3 regions of the Lysinibacillus sp. NPDC096212 genome follow, and region 1 is predicted to be linked to each of the others. Evidence: riboswitches for the same ligand, from Rfam matches in the RefSeq annotation. Region 1 holds a riboswitch; each other region holds the start of a gene.
What was found. A riboswitch is a leader RNA that binds a small molecule or an ion and turns the genes downstream of it on or off. The one in region 1 is predicted to bind cobalamin.

Region 1 (10,157 bases):
TTTGCTATTCAGCGTATTGGAGCTATTGTTGTTCCAGTAAATGCGAAATTTACGCTGCAAGAGGTTGAGTATGTAGCGCAGCATGCTGATGCTAAAGCTATTCTAGTGCATGAGGCGATTTTTGCAGCAGTTGAAAACATCACGGTTGTTCCTTTAAAAATCAAAACAGGTCAAGAGCAGGCTGATTGGCTAATCTATGAATCACTTATTCAACATGCAAGCAGTCAAACAATTGATTGCCAGTTGAATGAAGATGATGTTTCTACGATTTTATATACCTCGGGTACAACGGGAAAACCAAAGGGAGTATTGTTTAGCTATCGCAATATTTTAACTGTAGCGCAAATGATTGCAGTAGAAATGGAAGTAAAGCCAGAAAGTCGGATTCTTCTTATGATGCCGTTGACGCATTCAGCCCCATTACATTTATTTTTAATGGCAGGAGTATTTGTAGGCTCGACAAATGTGCTAACGCCAACATTTACGCCTGATTTATTGATAGATTCAATCGAGCGGGAACGGACAACGCATTTCTTCGGCGCACCTGTCGCGTATTTGTTAACCGCTCAAATGCCAAGATTGCAAACAGCTGATTTATCATCGATGAAATGGTGGTCTTATGGTGGAGCGCCGTTATCACAAAACGAAGTCCGCCATTTACAAGAAGCTTTCAGAACAGAAAACTTAACTTGTGTTTATGGCCTAACAGAGGCTGGTCCAAACGGTTCAATATTGTTTGGCGAAGAGCATGCAACGAAGGCAGGGAGCGTTGGTAGGCGTGCACCACTTGGGGCGGAGCTGCGTATTATTAACGACAATGGAGAAGATGTCAGTGTTGGTGAAGTAGGAGAAATTGTGATATTCGGTGAGGGTAATATGCTGGGCTATTACAAGGATGATATGGCAACAAAGGCTGCATTTATAGATGGCTGGCTGAAAACAGGTGACTTAGCTCGCTTAGATGAGGACGGCTATATTTAGATTGTCGATCGTAAAAAGGATGTCATTTTGTCAGGCGGTGTGAATATTTATCCGAAAGAAATTGAAGATAGTATGTTGAGCTATGGGGGGATTTTTGAAGTGGCAGTAATAGGTGTACCGCATCCGGAGTGGGGAGAAACGGTGAAGGCCGTTTATGCCGCTAAAACGGAAATTGACGAGGATGAACTGAAAGCTTATTTGGAGGAGCATCTTGCTAAATATAAAATTCCACGCATCTTTGAACGTGTGGAAGCGTTACCACGAAATGCATCAGGCAAAATACTAAAACAATCCTTGAAGGGACAAGAGGTGAGATAGTATGAAAGTTTTACAGCAGGAAGATATGAAAACAACAAACTTTTTTAACGATAATGATACACTTCATAAAGTTTTAGAAATGATGCTAGATAAAGAGTTTGTGGAATATGCCACACGTGAGCTAACAGATTTTGGTGAGCTTTGTGCTGGAGATATTGATGTGAGAGCCAAACATACAGATAGAGAGGGTGAACCTCGATTACAAAGGTATAATGCCTATGGTGAAGAAGTGTCAGAGATTTGGGTCAATGATGGCTATAAAAGAACAATTGAAGAGACGTACAATACCGGCATTGTTGGTTATGTGCATAAGGATATTCCGCAATTAGGTAGGAAGGGCAATTATGTGTATAGCTTTGCTCAGGGCTATTTACTATCACATGCTGAGCCAGGCTTTTACTGTCCTGTTACTTTAACAATGGCTACTGCTTATTTACTTGATCATTATGCGAGTGATGAAGTGAAGGAGCGCTTTTTACCACATGTTTGTGCAACAGGAGATACAGAGCTATATGAAGGGGCTACATTTTTAACGGAGCGTCAAGGTGGCTCTGATGTTGGGGCGAATGTTGTGGAGGCAAGAAAGGACGGCAAGCAGTATCGTTTATATGGGGAAAAATATTTTGCATCTAATGTAGGAATGTGTGGAGTAACCATGGTATTGGCACGTATGGAAGGGGCTCAGGTAGGCTCAAAGGGCTTAACATTGTTTGCCGTTCCATGGCGAAACGAGGATGGCACAGTTAATAACCTACGCATTAGGCGTTTAAAGGATAAACTTGGCGTTAGAGCAGTGCCTTCTGGTGAGGTGGAATTTGATGGTGCGCTAGCATATGTTGTTGGTGATCCGAATAAAGGAATTTATTATATGCTGGAGGCACTTAATTTATCAAGAATTTGCAATGCGGTTGCTTCTATCGGCATTATGCGCCGCGGATATTTAGAGGCGAAGCATTATGTGACAAATCGTCATGCCTTTGGTAAACCTTTAACGCAATATCCTATGATTCAGGATACACTAGGGAAATTCGCTGCCAAGCTTCATGTAGAAGTTGCCACGGTTTTTGATCTTATTCAGCTTTACGATAAAGTAACTAGTGGGCAGGGGAATAAAGAAGACATTATTTTAAACCGCTTGTATATTGCTATCATGAAAAAAGAAACGGCAGAGCAAGCTGTACATTATGCTAGTGAAGCCATTGAATTACATGGCGGAAACGGCTATATTGAAGATTTTGTTACACCTCGGTTATTAAGAGATGCACAGGTACTTACTGTGTGGGAAGGGACTGCGAATATTTTAGCTTTAGAGCTCATTCGTTTAGTTGATAAGTTTCATGCGCACGAAATGTTTGTTCGTGTCATGGAAGAACGTCTAGAAAAACTAGTTGCCAGTCCATTAGTTGAAATTGTCATGGATCAATTAGCAAAACTAGAATCAACTTTGCAAACATTTAGCCGTTTAGATGATGCAACAAAAACGTTTGAAGCAAAAAAGGTCGCAGAGAAAATGGCGCATTTATATGAAAGTGTGGTAGCAGTCGAGTGGGCACAAAGATTCGGCGGCAAATATGAGAAGCTAGCAGATATTTATTTGGAGGATACATGGGCATTACGAGAAATGGGTGCACCAATGAAAACGGTACAGTATTTTTCAGATATAGTATAACTTGTTTCAGCGGGTGTCCAAACACCAGATGAAATAGAGGAACTCAATCTAAGAACGCCACGTCCTGTGGCAATGACTGAGTGTTGCTGTCGCTACGCTTTCGCACAAAAACATCTTTTTGACCAAAAGCCTCCGGCGGAAGTCACAGAGTATGCCGGACATAATTGATTTGTTTTGAAGTCGTCTCGAATGGAGGCGACTTCTTTCATTTTCATGTATAATACAATCAACTGAATATTATAAAGGTTCTTTACTTAAGTAAAGTGAAAAGGGAAATCGGTGTAATTCCGATGCGGTCCCGCCACTGTATGTGTGAGTTTTTTCAATCTGCGCCACTGAAAATTTCGGGAAGGCTTGAAAAAGCGTATGGAGCACGAGCCAGGAGACCTGCCTTTATAGAAAACACGTTGTAGCCTACGAGGATAGGATGGTGGATTTTGTATATGTATTTTTGTGCAAATTTGACCCCCTCATTATTTTATGATGAGGGGTATTTGTTTTGGAAGATGAATGTCGATAAATTTGAAAACATGGGCGATAAATTCACAATGTTAGGCGATAAGCTCAAAATGTTGGCTGGAAGTTCGCAATGTTGACGATAACCCCACAATGTTAGGCGATCAAAAACTAAAATGTATCGATCAATCAGAAAAACAATAAAAACTATAAGCACAAATAGACTAAGGAGGATTCACATGAAGAAAATTTGGAAAATAGGGTTATCAGCATTTTTAGCTATGGGCTTACTTGCTGCATGTAATACTAAAGAGGCGACAAATGAAAAGCCGTCATCTTCTGAGCAACAAGAGACTGCGAAAGTAGATCAAGCTACATTCCCAATGACGATAAAGGATGCTACTGGCAAGGATATTACGCTAGAGGCACCTCCTGAAAAAATTGTCTCACTCATTCCGAGTAACACAGAAATATTATTTAGCCTTGGCTTAAATAATGAAATAGTTGGCGTGACCGATAATGACGATTATCCACCAGAGGTTACTAAAAAAGAAAAGGTTGGCGGTATGGATTATAATATTGAAAAAATTATTGCTTTATCGCCAGATATCGTTTTTACGCATGCGTCAGGTATGAGTTATTCAAAAGGAGCCATTGAACAGCTTGAGGCGGTAGGTGTGAAAGTATTTGTTGTAGCGGATGCAAAAAACTTTAATGAAACTTACACAACGATTGAACAGCTTGGTCGTGCAACAGGAAAACTAGAAGAAGCTAAAAAAATTGTTGCAAATATGAAGGCAAAAGTTAAAGAAGTTGAAACAAAACTTGACGGTGTTGAGCCAAAGAAAGTCTTTGTAGAATCGTCTGATGAGCCACAGATTTATACAGCTGGTAAAGGTACATTTATGAATGAAATGCTAGAAATGATTCATGCTGAAAATGTGGCAGCAGATGTAAATGACTGGTATCAAATCGATGCTGAAAAAATTATCGCGAAAAATCCAGATGTCATTGTTGTGGCATATAATTATGTACCTGAAATTTTAACGAAAATTCCACAACGTGCAGGCTTTGAGACAATCTCTGCCGTAAAAAATAAAGCCATAGTACAAGTAGATGAAAATATGATAAGTCGTCAAGGTCCTCGATTAGCAGATGGTCTTGAGGAACTAGCAAAAGCTGTCTACCCTGAGGCGTTTAAATGAGTAAAACAATTGTAGCCTATGTAACAGCAATTACGCTTCTAACCATTAGCATCTGGTGTGGTGTGGCGATAGGCTCAGTTCATATTCCACTAGAAGTGTTGTGGAATAAGGCGGCTGATGAAACAGCCGCCAATATTTTATGGAAAATTCGATTACCCCGAGTCCTGCTGGCAGGGCTTGTAGGGGCGTCACTTGCAATTGCAGGGGCAGCTTTTCAGGGCTTATTAAAAAATCCTTTGGCTGATCCTTATACATTAGGTGTTTCCTCTGGTGCATCAGTTGGCGCAGTTATGACAATTTTTTTTAGTATATCAATACCTGTAGTAGGCCATTTTACATTGCCGACCTTTAGTATGATAGGTGCCATATTAACGATGGTAGCTGTTATGGGCTTTGCTAGAATAGTAGACCGCTCGCTAAAAATGGAAACTCTTATTTTAACAGGGGTTATATTTAGTTCATTTTTAGGTTCTTTGATTTCATTAATGATTGCATTGTCTGGTGAAGAGCTACGCCAAGTAATCGGATGGTTGCTAGGCTCAGTATCGATGCGTGGTTGGCCATATGTTCAGATGATTATTCCGTTTGTCATAATTGGCTCAATTATGCTTTGGACACAAAGACGCGAGTTAAATGTTCTGTTATATGGAGAAGAACGCGCGCAGCATTTAGGTGTCAATGTTAAGCGCAGTAAATATATTATTTTAGTGGGTGGATCCATGCTGACGGGAGCTGCGGTAGCTGTTTCTGGAACGATTGGCTTTGTTGGTTTAGTTGTTCCTCATATGACGAGAATGGTTTGGGGTTCTGATCACCGTCATTTATTGCCATTATCATTTTTAAATGGGGCAACTTTGCTGATTATTTGTGATTTAATAGCACGAACAATTATTATGCCAAGAGAGCTACCGATTGGTGTCATTACTGCATTTATTGGGGCGCCCGTTTTTTCCTATATTTTTTATAAGCAACGTAGAAGCAAGGGGGTACGGGCATGATTGTTGTTGAACATCTTTCCGGCGGCTATGAAGACGTACCGATCGTCCAGGATATAAGTTTTTCCGTTGAAAAAGGCAAAATACTAGGGATTTTAGGGCCGAATGGTAGCGGGAAATCCACACTGTTAAAAGTAATAAGTGGCATACTACCAGCAACTGCAGGCACTATATTAGTAGATGGCAAAAATAGTAGCTCTTACAATGCTCGTGCATTAGCAAAAAAAATGGCGGTGCTTCCACAATTACATGCTAATGCCTTTTCAAACAGTGTACGGGAGGCAGTATCACTTGGGCGTTATCCACATCAAACAGGCTTCTTTTCAAGCTGGTCTGATCGCGATGAACAAGCAGTCCAACATGCCATGATGCAAACTGGTGTGAAACGCTATGAACAGACACCGTTGGAATTTTTGTCGGGCGGTGAACAGCAAAGGGTATTTGTAGCTCAAGCTCTTGCACAAACCGCGGAAATATTGCTGCTAGATGAACCAACGAACCATCTAGATATTGCTCATCAACGCCAAATTTTAGATATGGTGCGAAAAGAAGCAATTGAAAGTGGTTTGACCGTTATTATGGTACTACATGATATGAATTTAGCCTCCCTCTATTGTGATGAATTATTACTAATGGAGGAAGGTCGGATGCGAGCATTGGGGGCGCCACATGAAGTATTAATCGCTTCGCAAATCGAAGATGTTTATCATGCCAGAGTTGCAACTTATGCACATCCAGAAATTCCAAAGCCTCAAATTACAATGATGCCAGCCTCAGTTGAACATCAGCAGCGTGCTGTCATTACAAAAGAAAATTTCACTATTACAGATCGTTATATTAAGCTTCAATCAGAGTTTCCGTTAAAAACAGTGTCCTCAGCTGTCCATAATCCGGGTATCGGTTGGTATGATTGTCTGTTAAATCGCTCTGTACCAATAGATTATGTCATTAGTGATGTAAAGAAAGAGGTTGCTGGATTTTTACTAAAAGAGCATTTTTCATCTACAAGTACCGTCGTCATGTTAACAGCTGTCCCAACAAATCTTGTAGCTATTAATGAATTTAAAGCTTCCTTTGGCAGCGTACTTGTTGCAGTTACGGCCGGAGTTGGCAATGCTGTTGATGTGTCTCGTACACATGAAAGACAAGATGAACCACATATTGGTACAATAAATACGTGGGTTATTGTTAATGGTTGTTTATCAGAAGAAGCGTTTTTCCAAGCAATGATGACGGCTACCGAGGCGAAAACAAAGGCATTGCAATCGGAAAATATTCGTGATGAGCTTAGTGGTACAATTGCGACAGGTACTGCTACAGATAGTTTATTGATAGCAGCTACACAAAAAGGGGAAGAAATGCTGTACGGAGGCCCCATTACTGATGTAGGTAAGATTATCGGTAAAGGTATTTTTGAAACAACTGTGCAGGCAATAGAAAATTATCTTCATTCAGCAGAAACCTCTGCTGAATGAAGATAATGCCTCCGGCGGATGTCACGGATTTTCAAGGGAATGAATTGTGAGGGCACAATTCAAAATCCGGACGCATTGTTTATCTGTGCGAAAGCGTAGTGCTAACGTAGCGACAGCAACAATTACGCCAAGGCGAAATTGATAAAATAATTCTAGGAGATGAGAGAAATGAAGCTTTACACGAAAACAGGCGATACAGGGAAAACAAGTCTTATCGGTGGACGCGTTGATAAAGATAGCTTACGCGTTGAAACATATGGGGCCATCGATGAATTAAATTCTTTTATTGGTAAGGCAGTTAGTGAATTAGATCGTGAGTTATTCAAGGATATTTTAATTGATTTAGAAACGATTCAACATGAGCTTTTTGATGCGGGTGGCGACCTTGCTAACGTCATGAAGGAACGTCATTATAAGCTGACAGAGCAGCCAATTGAAGTGTTGGAAACGCGTATTGATGCATTGTCAGATGAAGCACCGCCGTTACAGCGCTTTATTCTACCAGGTGGTGCACCAGCAGCTGCAACATTACACATTGCTCGCACAGTAGCACGTCGAGCAGAGCGTCAAATGGTAACGCTTATGAAGGAAATCGAAGACGTACCGACAATTGTACAAAAATATTTAAACCGTCTATCTGACTATTTATTTGCAGCAGCACGTGTTGTTAATTTTAGATTGAATGTCGCAGATGTTGAGTATATTCGAAGCGGCAATGTCTTTAAAAAATAGTCTGCTATTTATAGACAAATTACGCTCGTTAGCAATACATGGGGTTGATTTCCGTTCCGACTATAATTCATTTTTATATAAATACTTTGGAGATTTATCGGAACAAAATCTCACTTTATCGGAACAATTTTAGCTTTTATCGGAATGTTTTCTCGTTTTATCGGAACAATTTCAGTTTTTATCGGAATAATTTCAATTAGAACGGAAATCAACCCACGTTATGGTGAGAAGTTATATATTTGTATTTAAAATAATGAGAAAAATAGTCACTCTGAAAAATTCAGGGTGGCTTTTTTTCTTGTAAAATGTAAGAATATAAAATTATCAGAAATATTTCCGTTTTATGTTGACTGAATGCTCACTCATTTATTAGAATGGGAATATAATGATGGAATGACGTACATTTACGTATGAGCTAGCAAATTTACCACAAAGAGAGAAACTTACGACAGACTAAAGGGGGGACCAACCATGAGTCCATTAGTAATTGCAAACATTGTTCTAACAGTCGTGGTTGTGCTTTATGCAGTAGGATTGTTTTTCTATCTGTTAAAAACACGCTATAAGTTTGTGCAATTGGGGAAAAAGGTTGAGTTTGATGAAAGTGTTAAAGAACGAGTTCGTTATCTTATGGTCAATGTACTTGGCCAAAACAAGCTATTAAAAGATCCAAAGAGTGGTTTAATTCACGTCATGTTCTTCTATGGATTTTTGATGGTGCAGCTTGGTGCCATTGATTTAATTTGGAAGGGGTTAGCACCTGGATCACATTTACCGCTTGGCGTTTTCTACAGTGTGTTTACATTCTTCCAAGAGCTTGTAGTATTAATGATTTTAGTGGCGGTTGTGTGGGCATTTTACCGACGCTATGTAGAAAAGCTAGTACGTCTAAAACGAGGCTGGAAAAATGGTCTTGTCCTAATTTTCATTGGTGGGTTAATGGTATCCACATTACTTGCAAATGGTATGGGAATAATTTGGCATGGTGAAGAACTAACTTATACAGAGCCAGTTGCTTCTAGCATTGCCGCTATTTTTAGTTTCTTACCAGCATCAGCAGCGGCTGTTGTTTTCTTTGTAATGTGGTGGGTGCACTTACTAACTCTTTTGACATTCTTAGTGTATGTACCACAATCGAAGCATTTCCACTTGATTGTAAGCCTGATTAATGTGTATATGAACCGTTTGGATCGTACAGGCACTTTAACACCAATCGACTTTGAAGCATTAGAAAATGCTGAAGATGAAGAGGATATTCCAGCAATTGGTGTTGGACGTATTCAAGACTTTACACAAAAACAAATGCTCGATTTATATTCTTGTGTAGAGTGCGGACGCTGTACAAATATGTGTCCAGCGGCAGGAACAGGGAAAATGCTATCACCGATGGATTTAATCGTGAAGCTTCGTGATCATTTAACATTTACAGGTGCTGTTGTAACAAAGCAAAAGCCATGGGTTCCTTATCAATTCTTTGCTAATACAAAGGGGAATCAGCTAGCGATGGCAGCTGGTGCTGAGGGGGCAGTCATTGAAGATATCTACAATCCTTCTTTAATTGGCGATGTTATTACAGAATCAGAGATTTGGGCATGTACAACTTGCCGTAACTGTGAGGATCAATGTCCTGTTATGAACGAACATGTCGATAAAATTATTGATTTACGTCGTTACTTAACAATGACTGAAGGGAAAGTAAACCCTGATGCACAACGCGCGATGACAAATATCGAGCGTCAAGGTAATCCTTGGGGCTTAAACCGTAAAGAAAAAGAAAATTGGCGTGACCTAGATCCAACAATTCATATTCCAACAGTGAAAGAGCTGAAAAAATCAGGCGAGGAAATGGAATATTTATTCTGGGTAGGTTCAATGGGTGCATTTGATAACCGCTCGCAAAAAATTGCATTAGCTTTCTGTCGTTTATTAAACGAGGCGGGCGTGAAGTTTGCGATTTTAGGAAATAAAGAGAAAAACTCAGGGGACACTCCTCGTCGTTTAGGAAATGAGTTCTTATTCCAAGAGTTGGCAACAGCAAATATCGATGAATTTGAGAAAAACGATGTGAAGAAAATCGTTACGATTGACCCGCACGCATACAATATCTTTAAAAATGAATACCAAGACTTTGGCTGGAAGGGCGAGGTCTACCACCATACTGAATTATTGAATCAATTGATTGAAGAAAATCGTCTAGCGTTAAATTATGAAGTTCATGAAACGATTGTTTTCCACGATTCTTGTTATTTAGGTCGTTATAACGATGTTTATGATGCACCACGCGAGATATTACGTGGTATCCCAGGTGTTAAGCTTGTGGAAATGG
Region 2 (10,157 bases), on a different contig from region 1:
CGAAATTAAGGAGAGGTTCTTTTAATACCTCAAAAATCGTCCGCTTCGGATTAAAAGACAGCCTGCAAATGGTCGACAAGTTTGAAAAGTAAGGCTTAAATCCAGCTAATAATCGAAAGTCATTAAAAAATTAACTGAAAAGGGCCAACAGGTTTATGAATATCAAAAAGAGCTAGGAATTGATGTAAAAATATTAAATCGACTAGATGAGTTTACAATAGATGTTTCGAAAAATTTATGAAGATCGCCTCCATCTTCAGTGAAATAACGAGGGAATCACTCAAACTTCAATTGGATAAAACATCTAAATTAACATTTTAGCCCCTTTTCATCCAATTATTCTAACTTTTTTTAGTAAAATTGCCCATGATTGTTGCAGAAGTTTTACACAGTTAAAATTAAGGTTTCAATTTTGCTGTTTAAAGGTAATCGGTAATATTATTGAAAAATAACTCGTGCCTGTTTCATGCTATTCTTACTTTATTCAATTGCGAAAGCTTTTTGAAAGGAGTAGGTTTAATTGAAGAAAAGATGGTTATTACCCATTTTCGCATCGTTTATGTTCTTTACAGGTATGGGTGTTCATGATGCAAAAGCGGCAACAATAGCAGATTTAACAAGTACAGCAAAAGCATATATAGGTGTTCCTTATCAATATGGAGGAACAGATATTAAAACAGGTGTAGACTGTTCAGCATATACACAAATTGTTTTTTCTAAGTTAGGGATTTCACTACAACGTACATCTACAGCTCAATATCAGCAAGGTACTTCGGTTGCTAAAGATCAGTTGAAGACTGGGGATCTTGTATTTTTTAATACTTCGGGAAGTGGGGTTTCCCATGTTGGCATATACATAGGTGACAGCAATTTTATTTCAGCTACTACAAGTTCTGGGGTTAAAATCGATAAAATTAATGATCCTTATTACTGGGGATCTCGTTACGTAGGAGCAAAACGCATTGCAAACTTCACTGAAAATGACTTGGGAGAAGTAAAAGGCACTGACGTCGACTTTAGCGTTTATGCATCGCGTGGAGAGGTAGCTCTTAAACTGGCAAATCAATTACATTTAGATACTAGTAATACCAATTCAAGTTTTCCAGATGTAAGCCCTACGTCTAAATATGCAGGTGCTGCGGAAGCACTAAGAAAACTTGGCGTTTTTACGGGTGATGTAAACGGAAAATTCAATGCAGGTTCTCCTATAACACGTGGTCAATTATCGAAAGTTTTAGTGGAAGCATACCATTTAAAACAACAAGGAACAGCACTACAATTTGTTGATGTTCCAAGTACGCATTGGGCTTACAATTATGTAGCCATTCTCTCTTCCAATAAAATTACGATTGGTAAAGGTAACAATATGTTCGGGGTGGAAGACAATGTCACACTAGTACAATTAGATACCTTCCTTCAACGATTAGCCCAATAACTTCAATAAAAGGTGTTTCATCTATGGATGAGATGCCTTTTTTTTCGTTCTTTTGCTTCTGGGCAATATCATTCCACACTCCCCCATACTTCCAATCACTATATGTATAAAAAAGCCAATACTAATTGTACTGGCTTAAAAATTATTCAGGATTATTCATTGTAAATCAGTGTGTGCATTGAGATTTTTTTGTGTCATGTGTAACCTCACCACTCTACTTCTCAACCAATAGAAAATTTATTTTGAAAATAGATTGATCAAAATGGAGTTTCTTTTTTTATAAAGCTTGATTTTCCTTAATTGAACTATAACACCCAGTCACAATGTACAAGTAAGAAAGCTCTTAACTAATTTAATGATCTAAAGCAAATCGACTAATCCGTCTGGAACTAATTTTAATTTATTATCTGTAAAATCGCTAATTGGCTTCCAAAGCAATTTAAAGATTGCGCCATTATCTTCTTGTCCGAAAAAAGAAGGTTTTTCATAAAAGGACTTTTCAACAAATTCAGCATCATATACAAAAACTACTTCGTGTCCAAGGTCGCCGTTATATGTAAATATGTTTTCAATTGTACCTAAATAGTTTAAGTTCTTTATATTTGCCTCGATTTCTTCAAGTACTTCTCTCTTTATTGCATGAGAACTTGTCTCCCCATATTCAATTCCTCCGCCAATTGGCCGATAGTAATGATCTCCCTTTACTTCATCGAAGCCTTCAGAGACAAGTATTGAATCGCCTTTCCTAAATACACAAATAGCAATTGCTCGAATTTGACCTTTCTTCATCCTATACCTCCATTATCTTCAGTGATTTTGCAAGATTTTTCCTTATTATAACAAATGGATAGATAAATGTTATATAACTCCTTGCTTATTTTTGTTGGAATAGCTAAGTAATTCCAACTCAAGATTATTAAAATTTTTTATTTTTTTATCGTTCTTTCTCGAGGATGCGATGGCAAAATAGCATTGTATAGTTCTAGAGATACAGGGTGCTTGAATGCACCATCTTTCCCAATCTCCTCAACTAGCTGACCGTGCTGCATCACGAGGATTCGGTCTGACATAAAACGTGTTGCTTGTAAGTCATGAGAAATGAAAATGTAAGCAAGTTGCATGTCTTTTTGGAGAGTTTGTAGTAATTGTATAATATGCTTCTGCAAAATCATATCAAGACTACTAATGGCTTCATCCAATACAATCAATTTTGGATTTAAGGCAAGAGCTCTTGCAATGTTGACACGTTGCTGTTGCCCACCACTAAGTTGCGCAGGATATTTTTGAGCGATTGTTCTATCTAACTCCACGCAGTCTAGTAATTCCATTACTTTATGTTGTCTCTCTATTTTGCTGAAACGTTCGAAATTAAGGAGAGGTTCTTCTACTATCTCAAAAATCGTCTGCTTCGGATTAAATGAATGATAGCTATTTTGAAAGACAGCCTGTAAATCTCTACGTATTATTTTTTTGTGCTTACTTGTTGTTTCATAAAGATTAATTCCTTGAAATAGAACCTCACCTTTTGTTGGTCGTTCAATTCCTAAAATAATACGGCCTAATGTACTTTTGCCTGAACCACTTTGACCGACGATTCCTAAACATTCACCCTCCTGAAGTGAAAATGTTACATTTTGTAACACAGGAGCTTCCTGTCCTCGTTTGAACATGAATGGTTTGTGAGCATAATGCATCTCTATATTGTTCACTTCTAGCAGCGTCATATTTTTTCACCTCTAAAACATAATTCTTGATTGTAAAAGTTTTTTTGTATAAGGATGCTGAGGCGCATCAAAAAAATCATAGACATTCGTGTGCTCAATCATTTCACCTTGATACATCACGGCCACATCGTCAGCTAGTTCAGCAATAACACCTATATCATGTGTCACAAGAATAATAGCAGCCTCTGTTTCCGAACGAATACGATCAAATAATGTTAATACTTGTTTTTGATTGACTGTGTCAAGGGCTGTCGTTGGTTCATCTGCAATATATATAGAAGCTTGTATCGCCAATGACAAAGCAATCATCACTCGCTGTAACATTCCGCCACTTAATTGGAAAGGATAATAGCGCAAAAGCTTTTCTGGATTGGGTAAATTGACTTTATACATAGCATCAATGGCAATCTGTCTCATTTCTTTTTTAGTCATTACAAAGTGAGCTTTTAATGATTCCCGAAAATGACTTTCGATTGTTTGAATACGATCAAAAGCTGTAGACGGATTTTGCATAATCATAGACAGATGCCTTCCACGATACGCTCTCAATTTAGCGGCTGATACATTCAATAAATTTTCTTGTTGGTAGATGATTTGGCCTTGTGTGATCTGCGCCGAAGCTGGTAATGATTGCATGATGGCACGGCAAAGCATTGTCTTGCCACTACCACTTTCCCCTATAATCCCTAAGACACGCCCTTTATAGGCTGTCAAATTGATAGAGGTTACTATATTTTTCTCACCGATTTTTACCGTTAAGTCTTGCACTTCTAAAACTTTCTCCATAATTACCCCTTTACTGGCCAAGCTTCTTGAAACTACTTGCCAAATGATTCAATAATAGCACAACAAGGACGATGGCAAGTCCAGGATAAAGCATTAATTCAGGATATTGACGGATGTATTGTTTACCTTCATTCACCATCATTCCCCATTCAGGGATGGGGGCCTGCACGCCAAGTCCAATAAAGGAAAAGCCTGCAATTTCTAAAATAACCTTTCCTATATCTAATACGACTATTGTTACGATAGGTGGCAGTAAATTGGGGATATAATGGCGTTTGATTAATTTGATTCCAGAAGTGCCACTGATTCTTGCTGCTTGAATAAAATCTTTTTCGTTCAGCCCAATAAATAAACTTCTTATCAATCTTGAATAATAAATAAATTGCGTAAAAATAAGTGCGATTAACACATTTTTTAAGCTAGGACCTAATAAACCTAATAGTCCAAATGCAAGGACAAGTGTAGGAAAAGCTAATAAAATATCACATATTCGAATAAATAGGAAATCTATCAGGCCTCGTTTTAGCGCAACAAAAGCACCTAGTAAGATCGCTAAAAGAATGGCTACTATTTGAATGACGAGCGCTGATCCTATAGAATAGCGAATGCCTAAAAGCAATCGTGAAAAAACACATCTTCCTAAATGATCTGTACCTAATGGATAGTCCCATGTTGGACCTAAAAATTTCTTTGATATATCGACTGCTAAAGGGTCATGAGGCATTAAAATTGGCGCAAACAGTCCTAACAAGCCAATGACTAGCAGTATCGTTAGACTAAATAATCTGAGTTCTTTATGTAATAGGCTCACTTCAATCTCTCCTGTCCTTCATCATCAGATGAGGATCCAATAGACGATGCAATACATCTGTGCATAAATTTGCAAGCACATAAATGACAGCAATAATCAATACATAGCATTGTACAACTGGGTAATCCCTGTTAATAATGGATTCTATTAAATACCTCCCAAGTCCTGGCCAACTAAAAACCTGCTCTACAATTACTGCACCACCTAGTAAATTACCAAGCGTCATACCTAACACAGTAGATAGCGGGATAATAGCATTTCTCAAAACATGGCGTACGAGGATCACAGAGTTTTTTAATCCTCTTAGCTGTGCATATTGAACATAATGCTGTTGTAATTCCTCAATGATGGTTGTACGGATAAACTGAACGAACAGTCCAATTGTTGGTAAAGCTAATGCGAATGCAGGTAAAACCAGATGTGCTAGTGTGCCTTTTCCATTTGTCGGGAAGATCCCTAATTTCAAGCTAAATATATATAATAGTAAAAAACCTAACCAAAATGTTGGAATCGATACACTCATGATAGTCAATAGTCTAATGATTTTATCGATGATGGAATGCTTATATAATGCACTTATGATCCCTAATGGTATACTTAATCCTAAAATTAACACAAATGCAGCAACTGCTAATTCAATGGTAGCGGGTAATTTCGCGAAAAGTTCATGTGCTACTGGTAATTTACTAACAAAAGATGTACCAAAATCTAAATGCAAAACGCCTTTTATCCACAGTAAATATTGAATAAGAAAAGGTTTGTCTGTTCCAAGTTCTTCACGTAATGCTTGAATGGCTTCTGCTGTTGGTGCAACTCTTGCCAATCTAAGAATGACCTCAGCAGGTTCTACTGGAACGAAACGAATAAATACAAAAGTCAGGATGGATACGCCCAATAGTACAAACGGTAAAGTCAAAATTCTTTTTAAACAAAACATCCATGTCGATTCATACATGCTGTCACTTCCTAATCAATCCTATGATAAAGAGAGAGCTGTCTTTGATCGACATACTCTCTCTTTTACAGTTATTTTTCTTTATCCATTTGTGCAAATGGAATATCATATTCAGATGCACGTGGAGCAAAATCCTTCATATATTGCTGATAAATCACGCTATTTGTTTCGTAAGATATAGGATAGAATAGTGCTTGGTCATGGAACATTGTTAAAATATCCGTATAAAGTTGCACTCGCTCTTTTTCATCTGTACCTACTAATAATTGATGAATGTTATTATCGATTTCTTTGGCATTTGGTAAGCCTAATTTTGCTTCATAGACACCATTAGCGTTTGGTGTAGCTGATTCATTAGCAAAGCTATGTGGATCTGTTGGTGGTCCATTTGTACGCCAGAAATTAATATCAACTTGATCATCCATTAATTTTTGCAGACCTACCATCACATCTGCGCCTTCTAAATTCAATTGTACACCTATTTTTGCTAGTTCACCTTGCATTAGTTCTGCCATAGGTTTTTGAATCGCATCTGTCGCAATGTAGATTAAATCTAATGTTAGTGGCTGTCCGTTTTTAGAGCGAATTTTTTCACCCTTCTGTAGCGTCCATCCCGCTTCATCTAGCAATTGTTGCGCTTTTTTCGGATTATATAAAATTGGCGCTAAATCAATATTGGCATAAGGCACAGCATCCCAAAATAGTGTATTGGCCACTTTTTCAGTACCATGTGTAATACTGTCAACCATCTGTTCCTTATTGATTGCATATTGAATCGCTTGACGTACCTTTAATTCTGCTAACGGTCCTGATTGTGTATTAAACAGTAGTGCTCGCGTAGATAAAGGTTCAGACGTAGCAGTTTTATATTTCCCGCTATCTTTTAAAAACGTATAGTTATCTAAACTAATGATGCCACGACCATATATTAAATCTAATTCTTCATTTTCAAAGGCCAACGAAATAGATTCTGAATCAGGGATAATTTTTACTTTTATTTGTTCTACAAGAGGTTTTTCTCCCCAGTAGTTTTCGTTGCGACTAAATAAAGCATATTCATCCTTTTTGTAATCTGTTAATACCCATGGGCCTGTCCCAATTGGTGCTTTGATTGAATCTTTTGTCGCATCACCATTAGGGAATCCATTATCACCTAAAAAACGGAAAGGTCTTACGAAGGCAAGTTCGTTTAAGACAGGGTAATAGGGTTCATCCAATTGCAAACGAATTGTAAAGTCATCCACTTTCACAACCTCTTTAATATGATTAACCATGCCCATCCAAGAATGCATATCACGATTTGCTAAAACTGCATGAAAGTTACGAATCACATTGTCTGCATTAAAAGCCGTTCCGTCAGAATACTTGACATCTTTTCTTAAATGGAAAACATAAGAAGTTTTGTCCTTTGAGATGTCCCAACTTTCTGCTAGTTTCGGCGTAATTGTTCCGTCATCGTTATATTCAACCAATGATTCATAGACCATCGCTTGTGCTGTCATTTGATTTGGTAAATATGTATGGGGATTTAATGGACCTACATCTAATGGCCATCCAATCGTTATCATTTTTTCGTCAGTCTGTTGTTTCGTTGCTGTCTCTTCCTTTTCAGTGCTTGTACAGCCAGTAAGTAAACTGAACATCATAACAAGCATGAAAGGAAGTAAGTACTTTGTCAATCTCATTTTCTGTCTCCTATCTTTGTTTGTGGTGCACTAAATGAAGAATCTACAGAGTGAAAAAAGGCATAAAAAAAACCTTATTCCAAAAGAATAAGGACAGAATAACTTACTGTGAGTAAGCCCCCATCCATCTCCCTATCTTTCGTAGATCATCAATGAATCTCCTTACAAGCAGGCATTCTGGCTCATGAATCATGATTTTGCTTCACCTTCCCAAGTATTCACTCAGTGGTAATCTAAACAAAACTCCTCATTTACAGCTGCGGGACAGCATGGGATTTACACCCATTTTCCTTTTAATTGAATGAAAGCTTTTCTTCATTCAAACTTGTAATGATTGCTATGAAATTAGTATTAAACATAACATGCTCAAATGTTCTCGTCAATTTTATTTTCTGAATATAATAAAAACCTTATAGTAATGACTAACATAATAAGACCAGGAATCTTAGTCCTGGTCTTGTACAACATCGGTTGTGTAAATAAGAAAGTCTTATGGAACAGAAGATAAATCAAAGATGTTGTACACAGGACATGGCAACACCATCTGTGGAGAGCTTTGTAACGCTTCTCTTAAGTACATAAGAACCCCACTGCTTATCTGTGGGAGTAGTCAGAAAGATGTTGCGGATAAAGCCAGGCATCTTTTTTAATGATTCAATGCTCTTGGCTGACTTAAGACAGCTCAAATGATACGCCTGTTCATCAATACTTGCGTTGAAAAGGGGATGAGTAATATCTAGGATTGGCAATTGAATATCATGCTCGAAAACCGCATAAAGAATACGCTTATTTTGATTTACATTCTCCACTTTATCACCACTCTTTTTAACAATTTTTATTGGTGTTCAAGCAACAAATAGATAACCTTTATTTCGGAAATATTTTATCTTTTCCCCAATCTTCTTATAATTAAAGCATTCGTTAGTTGAAGTGCAATAACTTCACCATCTTTTTACAAAGAACGTATCCGATTATTGCTCTAACAAATAAAATATCGGTAGTAAAATCAATCCTAGTAGAAAAAGCACTGGAATCGCGGAAACAATTAAAGAAAAAATTCTCAACTTGCCCTTTTGGCTAAAAAATGCAGCTAGAAATGAGGCTACTATTAAAGAAATGACCACAACGTCCCCAATTTCCGAGGTTCCGTTCACTTCAATTGGTGTAATATTTTTTTGCAATCGCCACGTAGCTCAACATTTAGATACCCAGTTATGAATTTCATTAGCTACTTTTTTAGGGTTATCCCAATGAACCATATGATCAGTTTCTTCCATTGAAACAATGGTGACATTTTCTATATGCTGTTTTAATTTGTTGATTCCAGTTCTTCTAGCGTTTATTAACTCTTTGGGAAGAGTTGCGTGGATAAGAATCAATGGTGATTTTATGTATGGATAAGCTGTTGTAAAACTTTCTCTAAAAAATGCTTTAATAATAGATAATACAGTAAACTTTGAAGTAATAAGTTCATATTTTTCTCTTTTATTAAAAAGTGTTTGAACCATTTGTTCAATTTTTTCATTCCATCGGTCAGTATATTGTTGGTACTCCCCGATTACATCAGCCCAAGTGTCAAAAACCGAGGAATGCTCCATATAATTATTCCACCCATCATATACTTTAGAAAAGGTCATATCTTCTTGGAAATCTGGAAACGTATAGCCACCATCAAGTAAGATAACCCCTTTAATTTTTTTAGGGTACATTTTAGCATAGTGTAAAGCTATATCAGCTCCCCAAGAATGGCCCAAAATATAAAAGGGTTCTTTTAAGACTCGTTCGAATACATCGTTATACCATTTTGCAAGACTTGAAAATAGATAACCATCTTCATTTACAAAAGGAGATGTGCCTCCGTGACCTGGATTATCAAAAGATAATATATGAAAATCATCTTCTAGGTATTCTGCTAACTCAGAAAAGACTGCCCCACTATTTCCAAGTCCGTGTAAACAGACTATTGTGGGTTTAGTGTTCTTTCCTAATTCGTAATAATGGACATCCAACTCTTTAACACATAAACTAATATCCTTCATAATACCTCCTGTTTAGAATTAATTATATTTGTTTATTTCTACACATTATTACAATACCCCTTCTTCCACTAACCTCCCCCGTTAGCCATCTATGTAGCGCAAAAATCAGCATTTCACCACAGAAAATGAAAGATTATTACGTTCTTTCATGGGAGTTGTATAGCAACATTCTTTTAGAATACAGCCTTTACAATTGACTAATTTTATCATCAAAAGTTTTATATCTTGTTCCACTAAACAGACCGTTAGTTGAATAGCAACTATCTTTTTGAATGATTAAACATAAAGTCTAATCATTCTTCTTGTACTAAAGCACCTATTTTTGTCATTCAGTCCCATACAGACCAAGCAGCCTCGATATGATTACCTGATGGGTCGGTAAAGACAAAATATTTAGCATTTTCTCCACGCATCATAATCTCGGTAACTTCTATACCGTTAGCCTTTAATGATTGATGTGTATATTCAAGATCTGGACAATTCAACGTAAAAGTTTGATACAGGCGACCATCGCGTAAAAAATCTGCTGTTGTATGATCCTTTGTTTCTACAAGGAGTAATACAACATATCCTTCTGGCGGTGTTAATACTGCCACATAACCAATATCATCCTGAAATTTTGGTGCTTTAAGCTTAAATCCTAGCTTATTCTGGTACCATTCAATTGTTTCATCGATATTATTAGCTGGTAAATAGAGATAGCCAATTCTACTGAATAATGA
Region 3 (10,157 bases), on a different contig from region 1:
ATTCGTTGCTCTATTTCTTCCAATAACTTTTTCTAAAATCCCTTTACTTTCAACAATGACGTATTTTGTATAGACAAACTTTCGATGCTTTGGATTGATATCGGGGCGCTCACCTAAAAATAATTTAAGTGTTTCTTCCACTAAATTAAATCCAAAAGCGGCGTGAAGCATAGTATTCATTGCTCCCCCTGAGATTCGTGGGTTAATCTCAATAAGCTTCCAGCCATTCTTTGTTAAACGAAGCTCTAAATGCAGTGCACCATTTTCGATGTTAAACGCTGTAACAATAGATTGGAGAACTTCCTCAAGACCAGCTTGAATTTCTTTTGGAGCTTTAACGAGAACACCATAACCAGTAATGATAAAACGTTTACCTTGAGTAATTTCTTGTTCAATAATACCGATGATATTAGCTTGCCGTTTATAGACAAGTGCTTCTACTAAATATTGCGGACCTTCGATATATTCTTCAATCATTATGGTTTCACGAGGATTTTTGCTTCGCAGATGGCTCAGGTGTTTCTTCAGTTGGTCTGAGTCGTTTGCTAACAAAACATCTTTAGAGCCTGTTGATTTTGGAGATTTCACAATAAGTGGAAATGCCAAGTTATTAGAGAAGGACTCATTTGGCTTGAGAAGAAAAAATTTAGGAGAATAAGGTTGGTTCTTTAAAAAGTTTCTAGTTTTTTCTTTATCCTCCATCATTTCAATAGCTGTTGAAGACGTATAGTTGACACAAAATTCATCACATAAAATTGAGGCAATATGGACAAAAGGATCGACAAAACTAACAATAGATTTTATTTCTAACCCAGTTTTAGTTAAATTATAAATTTCTTCTTTCATGTCTTCTATATTCGAAGTATCAATAAGAATCATTTTATGAATATCTGGGTAGGCTTTTCTCTGCTGTAACTGCTTGTCGTTGTTTGTAAAAAGGACTGTAAAATAACCTAATTTTTCTGCTGCTATTGTTGCTTCACGACTTGACCCGGATTTGTTAGTGCCGATAAATATTATTGTTTTCAGGTATATCACTCCTTCTATTGTTCGTTAGATACTTTATCAACTATATATATATGCGAAGAAATAGATTTCCTCTAGTTATGTATCTCGCATACATCCAAGCAACTTTTAAGAAGCTACATATACTAGAGTGGAAAGGAGGGGAAAATAATATGAAGCCTCTTACGGTGCAGAATTTAACAGTCATTACTGCAGGCCATTTAGTGCAAGGGTCGGGGGAAGTGTTGATTCAACATGGCGCTTATCGACTGAAGCAAGTGAAAAAACCAAATACCGCCCTTTTTACAAATAAGCGTATTGTGAACTGGAAAGATTATGAGTCACTTTATCCTATAGTGGTTGTAACCGATAGATTATACAGTCAAAATGAATTACCTGAGCAAATAATTATCATTAAAGTAGAAGATACAGATGAGGCCTATTGGGAGTTCGTAAATTTTTATCGCAATCAATTTAATATCCCTGTTGTAGCCATTACTGGTACTTCTGGTAAATCGACGACGAAGGAAATGATCAAACATATACTTTCTGCAGAAAAAAATGTAGCATCCACGCCACTTAGTAGTAATTCTAGAACTGCTTCTTTGCAATATTTACTGAATATTGATGATCATACCGACGCAGCCGTTTATGAAACAGCTGTTGGTTCACCGGGGGACATCAAACTTGCGGGGCAATATTTCAAGCCGACTATTGGGATTATTACAAATATAGGAGCACATCATTTAAATTATTGTAAAACTTTAGAGGGGTATATCCAAGCAAAGGGTGAAATGTTGGACATTATTAGTCCTACAGGCTCCTTAATCCTGAATGCTGATGATAGCAACTCAAGTAAAATAGATTTATCAAAGTTTCAAGGACGCATTATTAAAGTAGGTAAGCATGAATCCTGTGATTTTCAAGCAAGAGATATTCGCTACCACAAAAATGGTATGCTGTTCAATGTTCATCACAAGAAGAAACTCTATGAAATCTATGTACCAGGTTTTGGCGAGCATCAAGTATATAATGCGCTCACTGCGATTGCAGCTATTTGTGAAATGGGTTTGCCGATTTCTTTAGCAGCTGAACAACTGCCATCATTCCGAAAATTGAATAAGCAGCTTCAGGTATTTAAAGGCATTAATAATTCCATATTACTAGATGATACATGGAATATTACGACTACTTCTTTGGAGGCAGGATTAAAAGTTTTGAAAGCGCTCGGAGAAGGCAAGAAAACGATTGCCGTTATTGGGACGATAACAGATTTAGGGTCTTGGGGATATATCATTCACGAACAAGCGGGAGAATTAATTAGTGAAATTGGGGTCGATGTACTTATTACGATAGGGGAACATGCAAGTATTATGGCGCTTCATGCCATTGAGGCAGGAATGAGTTCACCTGTGTATATTTTTAAAAATAGTACACGCGTCTATAAATTGTTAGAAGATATTGTAGATGAAAATACGGTTCTTTTCATTAAAGGAGATATGTATAGTAAAGAAGTTTCTAAGTTGGCAGATGATTTAAAAATAAAAAAATCATCTACTTCCGAATAGATTTCACCTAAATAAATGTTATTTTTCATCATTTACTAGAATGAGCATATTTATAGTCAATTGCTTGAAATGCATAAACTATGATATTCATTTATTCAGAAATATACTTTATAGAAAGGGGGCGTAGTTAACTTGCAACATATAAGTGTGAGCGATATAAGAAAATTATTACAAGGAGAATTATTAAGCGGTTCTGAACACTGGTCTGTTAAACATGCAATTTATTATAACCGACATGATCTGACTCAAAATCATACACTTATGTTTGTTAGTAAAAGTGATCAAATTAACTGGCAAGAAATAGATCGAAAGGGACCATCTCTAGTCATTTCTGATAAATCTTCAGAGGAATTGAAAAATGCGCTGAAGAATACGGCCGTTATACGCGTCAAAAGTATTTTGCATGCCTATTGGAAATTCATGGGGCATTACAGAAATCTATTTCAAATACCAGTCGTTGCTTTAACCGGAACATGTGGTAAAACGACAACGAAAGAAATGATTAAACACATAGCTAGTAAGGAATGGAATGTTCAAGCATCTGTCAGCAGTAAAAATGAGCCACGGCAATCCTTACCGTACTTGACTGGAATCGATCAGAATACAAAAGCAGCTATCTTTGAATTAGGATTGGGGAATATAGGGAATATTAAACACCAATGTATGATCTATCAGCCTACGATTGGTATTATTACGAATATTGGTGTCCATCATTTAGATGGATGCAATAATCTTGATGGTTATATCAAAGCAAAGGCAGAAATTGTAGAAGGAATAAGAAAAGATGGCACGTTAATCATTAATGGTGATGATGAAAACATTAAAAAAATCCCCCTAAATAAATTTAGAGGAAAGATTATTACCTTTGGCGTCAACGAAAAGGCAGATTATCAAGCTACGAATATACAATTCACAAAAGGCGGCATGAAATTTGTACTAAAAGTGTCAAATAACAAATACAATTTATTTGTTCCAGGATACGGAGAACACCAGGTATATAATGCATTAGCGGCTATAGCTGCCATAAAGGAAATGGGACTTTCCATGGCTGTCGCAATTTCGCAATTAAAAACGTTCAAAGCGATGGCAAGACACTTAGAATTTTCTACGGGCATAGGTGAATGTACTATCGTAGATGATACTTGGACAAATAACCCGACTTCTGTTGAAGCGGCACTAAAGGTTTTAGATACTATAGGAAAAGGGAAGAAAGTAATTCTTATTTTAGGTGATATTAAGAGGTTAGGAAATTTCGAAGAAAAATATCATCGAGAGATTGGCACAATGGTCGCGAAAAGAAATGTTGATACGCTTATTACTATTGGCAATAGAGCAGAAAATATTGCGAATCAAGCGTTGAAGGAAGGCACCAAGGCAGATGTTCATATGTTTAAAGATGTTACAGGCGTTTTAGATGTACTAAAGCATAAGCTCGATAATGAAACCATTGTACTTATTAAAGGTCCAATGTCTAGCAAATCTATGATAGAATTTGCGAATCAGTTAAAAAATAAAAAATAAGCTAGAAAAAGAAGTATTCTCAATAGAAGAATACTTCTTTTTCTTTGTATTTATATTATAAAACACGACGAGCTGTTACATAGTTTTGATTTGCCCATGTTGAAGTTAGGCTTTGTTTTACAACATTATTAGATGTCATACTAATAAACTGATTATTACCAAGATAGATGCCTGTTTGTGTAATATCTTTTCCTCCATTGTTAGTAGAGAAGAAGATCAGATCTCCTTTTTGTAACTGTGCTTTTTCCACTTTAGTCCCAACTAATGCTTGTCTACTTGCTAATTTATCTTTTAAATCAATCCCATGCTGTTTAAAAACATAGTAAGTAAATCCTGCGCTCGTAAACGTAAGTGAGCTTTCGTCATACGAATAACCAAACTTTGCTTTACTACTCAAATTTGAGGCAGTAGAGATGATTTTATCAGCAGAAGTAGAAGGCGTGCTAGGGGCTGGATTTGGAGCAGGAGCTGCAGTTGAGTTATCTGACGTAACACGTTTTGCAGTAATATAATGCTCTTTATAATAGTCAACGAACAGTACTCTTGTCGTAATACCACTTGAACTTGGAATCATTATTCGTTGGTCCCCAGCATAAATGGCTACAAGTGAAGGTGTTTGAGAGCCAGCGACACTATTAAAGAAAATTAAATCACCTTTCTTTAAATTAGCACGTGAAACCGTCGATCCCAGATTCATTTGTTCCTTTAAGGTTGTAGTACCAAGGTTTACGCCACTCTTACGATAAACATATTCTACAAACCCAGGCCCGGTAAAACGTAGACTCTGCTCACTAATTGTTGTACCCATAGTTACTTTATCTTTATAGTTATAAGCGTTTTCAACGATTTTATCGCCCTTTGTTGCAGGATTAGCTGAGAGTAATGTAGGTAAAACTCTGCGGGCACCTACATAATTATCTGTATAATATGGCTTACTATTTAAATCAGAAATAACAATATTCTGTTGGGAATCAGCCATGTGAATCATTTTATTGTCCCCGATATACATACCAACGTGGTCAGGGTCTGTCCCAGTTTTTTTACTCTTAAAGAATAGTAAATCACCTTTTTGTAATTGATTTCTATTAACAGCTGTTCCTTGCTGTATCATATAATCTTCATTATAAGTTGCAAGGTCAACACCATTTTTCTCGAAAATGTACATAATAAATGATGCGCAAGAGAATTTATAAGGATATGTAGCCTTGTATTCTGTATTACTATATGTCGCCTTACCAATTAAGCTTTTTCCAGCTTGAATTAGTTGATCCGCTTTCGTATTAACTGCTTGTGAGTTATTCAGGGCATTTGTTGTTGCAGCCTCTACTTCTATAGGTTGAACAGTTGGTTGTACCATCCCCACTGTGCTAAAACCTATCGTCAATGCTAATGTTGTTGATAAAAATCGTTTATTCATGTTGTTATTTCCTCCTGAAGCTATTGTTAGGATTAATCCTGATTTGGTTTGTCACTGGAATTAATCGTAGCATGAAAAAGTAGGGCTTCTTTGAGGTAATTGTTACCACGGTGGATGGGAAATTGCTGTAAACACCTGATATAAAAGGCTTCATCGCCTTAATTTACAGTTGTATTACAAATGTTTCAGTTGGCTGAAGTGTTTTTTAGTATCGAAAGAAGGAGGATGTCGATAAAATTCAGAAGTTGGGTGATAAAACGTGAAAGTTAGTCGATAAAATTCAAAAGTTGGGCGATAAAATGTAAAAGTACCCCGGCAAAATTAAAAAGTTGGAAGACATGCCAGTTGAATAGAAAATAATTTCTATTCAACTGTTTTCTTTTAGAATTCTTGAATCATCTCCACTCTATTACCGAATGGATCTCTAAATTCAAAGCGTTCAAAATGAGGAATAGGAACTGAGTCGAAAATTTCTATATGATGTTCGGCTAGTACCTTCTTCCAATGTTCGATATTTTCAACTTGATAGGCAATATGAGCCTTCGTCGTTAATCTATCAAAGCCATCCTCTGTACCTACATGTACCGCTCTATTGCCGACCTGTAACCAAAATCCACCTCGTCCTTTCAGCGAATCAGGCTTTTCAATTTCTTTTAGTCCTAATACTTGACAGTAAAAATGTCTTCCTTTTTCTTCCTCACCTTTTGGTATTGTTATTTGAACGTGATGTAAGCCTATAATCATTTTTTCTCCTCCTTTAATTCTAATCATTACTTACTTCTAGGATAATAATGTAAAATCCTTTAATTTGATGAATGAATAGTATTCTTTTTCACGAATGAAGCATTTGTAAAACCAGTAATGAGAATTAGGGAGTAAGCCCATAATAGCCATGAGGCGAAATATCGATCTAAGTCAGCCGATAAATTCGGGAAAATATTGTCGAAAACTAACAATACGACTGCATCGATGAGCATTCCAGGTAATACGATACAAATAGCAGCCAGTAACCGTTCTGTACCTTTTGTCTTTTTCAAAGAATAAATAGGTATTGTCGCTATCCAAACGATTGGAATAGCTAAAATGTAAGTAGCTATCATGAGGAAAGGTTCTTCAAGGGTAAAAAAGTAGTGCCCTACAAATCGAAATACGGCACTTGCTACAAGCCAAATCCCAAAACCCCAGCATAAAAAGAATCGCATAGTTTTCCTCCTCTAATTATTTTCTAGACGATGCAATGTCTGAAGGATTTTTTCTAATTGCTGATAGAAGACATCTACATCGAAATCGTCCCTCATCATCACTTGTAAGGCTAAGCCATCAATAAGGGCGTTGAAAAAAATGCTCCAAGTTTCCATCGACACGCCATCAATTGGTGATGTATCCCATAATTTATTTAAAATGTTACATAAATGTTCATTTTCAGCCGCTAAAATTTGTCCAATTTGCTGTCTAATAGTTGGGTTCGTAAAGCCGAAAACGATTAAGGTGAAAAATAATTTATGATAAAACGCATCATTTTCATATCGACTTTTTGCAGAGAAAAGTGCAGATTGAATCATTTCTCGATCAGTCATCAGAATCTCATTCCAGGAATTTTCACAGATGTCTTGGACAATTTCTAGAATGATTTGCTCTTTTGATTTGAAATGATAATAAATAGTTCCTTGTGTCACCCCAGCTTGCTCAGCAACAGCCTTTAAGGTGAATTTCTCAATCCCTTTTTCTACTAAACTTTGCTTGGCAGCCATTAATAAATCTGACTTTTCAATACCAGTAGGTTTTGCCATTTGTTTACACCTCCTTTGTTATTAGTTAGTTGGATAACTAACTATAAAATAACAGAATATCCCACTATTTACAAGTTTTTTTGGTAGCGGGGCTGCTAGTCTTCGATGATTCCATATGTTCGGAATAATAGCAGTATGAAGAATCAAACAAATCTGAAAATAAATCTACTTTTCAGAAAAATATATGTTATAGTAAAACATAATTAAATATTGTGTAAGAGTTGGTGCCGAATGAAAGTTTGGCTTAAAAGGGAAGTCGGTGTAAATCCGACGCTGTCCCGCAACTGTAAATCGGAGCAAATCACAATTGCCACTGGGAAACTGGGAAGGCTGTGAGGCGTGTTGATGAGAAGCCAGGAGACCTGCCAATATCTAGTACACACCAAATACCTACGTGGAAATAGGTGGTGAGATGTGACCATATCGGCCCTGTGCGACAATAAATCATGCGATATTTTGAAAGAATTTCGTATTGTTTCTTGATAGCTAATTTTGATATGCAATGACAGCCATTTTCCAAAAAAAAGGAGGGTGGCTTTTTTTTTATTTTGATTGATAGGAGAGATAAACATGACGTATACAAGTACTACAGTTGGTTATCCGTATATCGGAGAAGATCGTGAATGGAAAAAGGCTTTAGAGGCATTTTGGAAAAAGGAGCTTTCAGAGGATGAATTTTTACAGCATTTAAAGGATATTCGCCTAGCTCGAATAAACAAGCAGATTCGTCTCGGCATAGACATGATAACTGTCGGAGATTTCACACTCTATGACAGAATGTTGGATACGGCAATGATGTTTGGCTTAGTTCCAAAGCGCTTTGATTGGCAGGGAGACAAAGTTGATTTACAAACTTACTATGGGGTAGCTCGTGGTAGTAAAAAAGCCGTGGCTAGTGAAATGACAAAATGGTTTAATACAAACTATCATTATATTGTGCCAGAATATGAGGGACAACCTTTGCAATTAACAGAAAATAAAATATTGGCAGACTTTTTAGAGGCTAAGGAAGCGTTTGGTATTACAGCAAAACCTACATTGATTGGCCCATATACATTTTGTAAATTAACAAAAGGCTATGACAAACTATCGCAGATTACATTTATTTTAGCATTACTACCACTTTATACGCAGGTCTTAAAGGAGTTAGTGGATGCTGGTGTAGAGTGGATTCAATTAGAGGAGCCTGCTCTTGCCACAACACTAGATGAAGCGGAGGTTAAACTTGTTCAAGAAATTTATAGACAATTAGTTGCATCAGTACCCGAGGTTAACATTATGCTACAAACATATTTTGAGTCATTATCGGCATACGAGTCAATTGTGACACTTCCGGTTCAAGGAATTGGGTTAGACTTTGTGCATGGCTATGGCGAAAATATGGAGGCATTACGTCAATTTGGCTTCCCACAAGATAAAGTATTAGCGGCCGGTATTATAAATGGACGAGATATTTGGCGCTCCAATCTAGCAGAGGCTAGCTCAACTATTAAAGCTATTGAACAGCTAAGTGGTGCTAAAGAAATATGGATTCAATCTTCGTGTAACTTACAGCATGTTCCAATTACAACTACTCTCGAAACAAAGCTCGATCCAGTTCTAAAAAATGCCCTTTCTTTTGCAGATGAAAAATTAGTTGAAATCAATGAAATAACAAAATACTTACAAGGCACAGGAAGCCCCTCAAATCAAAAAACATCTGAAAGTATGAAGGCGATTGAAGCGTTGAAAAATCACCCGGCTCGTCAAAATAGAAGTATTCAACAAGCCATTAAAGCAGTGTCAGCACAAGATTTTGAACGCCAGAGTGAATTTAAAACACGTCAAAAGGTTCAACAACAAGCCTTGCAATTACCGCTGTTCCCAACTACAACAATTGGGAGCTTTCCGCAATCAGACGAAGTCAAACGTACACGAAGTGCATGGCGAAAGAAACAACTATCTGATGAGGATTATGCAGCGTTTGTCGAACAAGAGACAAAACGTTGGATCACTATTCAAGAGGAATTAGATATCGACGTTTTGGTACACGGTGAATTTGAGCGCACAGATATGGTTGAATATTTCGGGGAAAAACTTACTGGTTTTGCATTTACGGAGAAAGCATGGGTTGTATCATATGGCTCTCGCTGTGTGAAGCCACCAATTATTTATGGTGACGTTGCATGGGAAGCACCGATGACAGTTAAAGAAACAGCCTATGCCCAAAGCCAAACGAATCGTTATGTAAAGGGAATGCTCACAGGTCCTGTGACAATTTTAAATTGGTCCTTTGTCCGGGATGATATTTCACGGGAGGATGTATCCTATCAAATTGCTTTGGCACTTCGAAAAGAGGTAGAAGCACTAGAAGCTGCGGGTATTTCTATTATTCAGGTTGATGAACCAGCATTACGAGAGGGCTTGCCACTGTGTGAAGAAAATTGGGGAGCTTACTTAGAGTGGACGGTGAATGCTTTTAAACTTGCTACATCTAGTGTGAAGGATCAAACACAAATTCATACACATATGTGCTATTGTGAGTTTAATGATTTTATCGAGCCAATTAGTGCATTGGATGCTGATGTTATTTCAATTGAAACGTCACGTAGCCATGGCGAGCTGATTTCTTCTCTGCAAGTCAATCCGTATGAAAAAGGAATTGGGCTAGGCGTTTATGATATTCATAGTCCACGTGTACCGAGCGAAGAAGAGATGCTGAGTATTATGCAGGATAGCTTACAGGTTTTATCAAAAAATCAATTTTGGGTGAATCCTGACTGTGGTTTAAAAACAAGGAAGGAAACAGAAACAGTTGCAGCACTGGCACATATGGTAGCTGCGGCAAAAACTCTCCGTCAACAAGTCCAACAGTCC

Region 2: it holds a riboswitch for cobalamin, as region 1 does, so the genes downstream of both, nikA (nickel ABC transporter substrate-binding protein) here and ACIQ7T_RS12475 (ABC transporter substrate-binding protein) in region 1, are expected to answer to the same signal.
Region 3: it holds a riboswitch for cobalamin, as region 1 does, so the genes downstream of both, metE (5-methyltetrahydropteroyltriglutamate--homocysteine S-methyltransferase) here and ACIQ7T_RS12475 (ABC transporter substrate-binding protein) in region 1, are expected to answer to the same signal.

Annotation. Positions count from the first base shown of each region.
Region 1 is NZ_JBIWFQ010000011.1:12,703-22,859, reverse strand. It holds partial or broken gene ACIQ7T_RS12485 (class I adenylate-forming enzyme family protein) at 1-1,299, shown strand, start outside; gene ACIQ7T_RS12480 (acyl-CoA dehydrogenase family protein) at 1,301-2,968, shown strand; cobalamin riboswitch at 3,195-3,377, shown strand; gene ACIQ7T_RS12475 (ABC transporter substrate-binding protein) at 3,664-4,629, shown strand; gene ACIQ7T_RS12470 (FecCD family ABC transporter permease) at 4,626-5,627, shown strand; gene ACIQ7T_RS12465 (adenosylcobinamide amidohydrolase) at 5,624-7,099, shown strand; gene ACIQ7T_RS12460 (cob(I)yrinic acid a,c-diamide adenosyltransferase) at 7,268-7,831, shown strand; gene ACIQ7T_RS12455 (heterodisulfide reductase-related iron-sulfur binding cluster) at 8,303-10,157, shown strand, end outside.
Region 2 is NZ_JBIWFQ010000034.1:13,581-23,737, reverse strand. It holds gene ACIQ7T_RS24140 (C40 family peptidase) at 521-1,435, shown strand; gene ACIQ7T_RS24135 (NUDIX hydrolase) at 1,796-2,224, opposite strand; gene ACIQ7T_RS24130 (ABC transporter ATP-binding protein) at 2,362-3,159, opposite strand; gene ACIQ7T_RS24125 (ABC transporter ATP-binding protein) at 3,172-3,945, opposite strand; gene ACIQ7T_RS24120 (ABC transporter permease subunit) at 3,956-4,756, opposite strand; gene nikB (nickel ABC transporter permease) at 4,758-5,711, opposite strand; gene nikA (nickel ABC transporter substrate-binding protein) at 5,783-7,396, opposite strand; cobalamin riboswitch at 7,547-7,740, opposite strand; gene ACIQ7T_RS24105 (hypothetical protein) at 7,906-8,205, opposite strand; gene ACIQ7T_RS24100 (alpha/beta fold hydrolase) at 8,590-9,435, opposite strand; gene ACIQ7T_RS24095 (VOC family protein) at 9,765-10,157, opposite strand, start outside.
Region 3 is NZ_JBIWFQ010000004.1:182,068-192,224, forward strand. It holds gene ACIQ7T_RS05815 (ATP-grasp domain-containing protein) at 1-1,029, opposite strand, end outside; gene ACIQ7T_RS05820 (UDP-N-acetylmuramoyl-tripeptide--D-alanyl-D-alanine ligase) at 1,179-2,573, shown strand; gene ACIQ7T_RS05825 (UDP-N-acetylmuramoyl-tripeptide--D-alanyl-D-alanine ligase) at 2,706-4,094, shown strand; gene ACIQ7T_RS05830 (C40 family peptidase) at 4,150-5,511, opposite strand; gene ACIQ7T_RS05835 (VOC family protein) at 5,893-6,255, opposite strand; gene ACIQ7T_RS05840 (DUF5367 domain-containing protein) at 6,315-6,713, opposite strand; gene ACIQ7T_RS05845 (TetR/AcrR family transcriptional regulator) at 6,726-7,301, opposite strand; cobalamin riboswitch at 7,507-7,685, shown strand; gene metE (5-methyltetrahydropteroyltriglutamate--homocysteine S-methyltransferase) at 7,872-10,157, shown strand, end outside.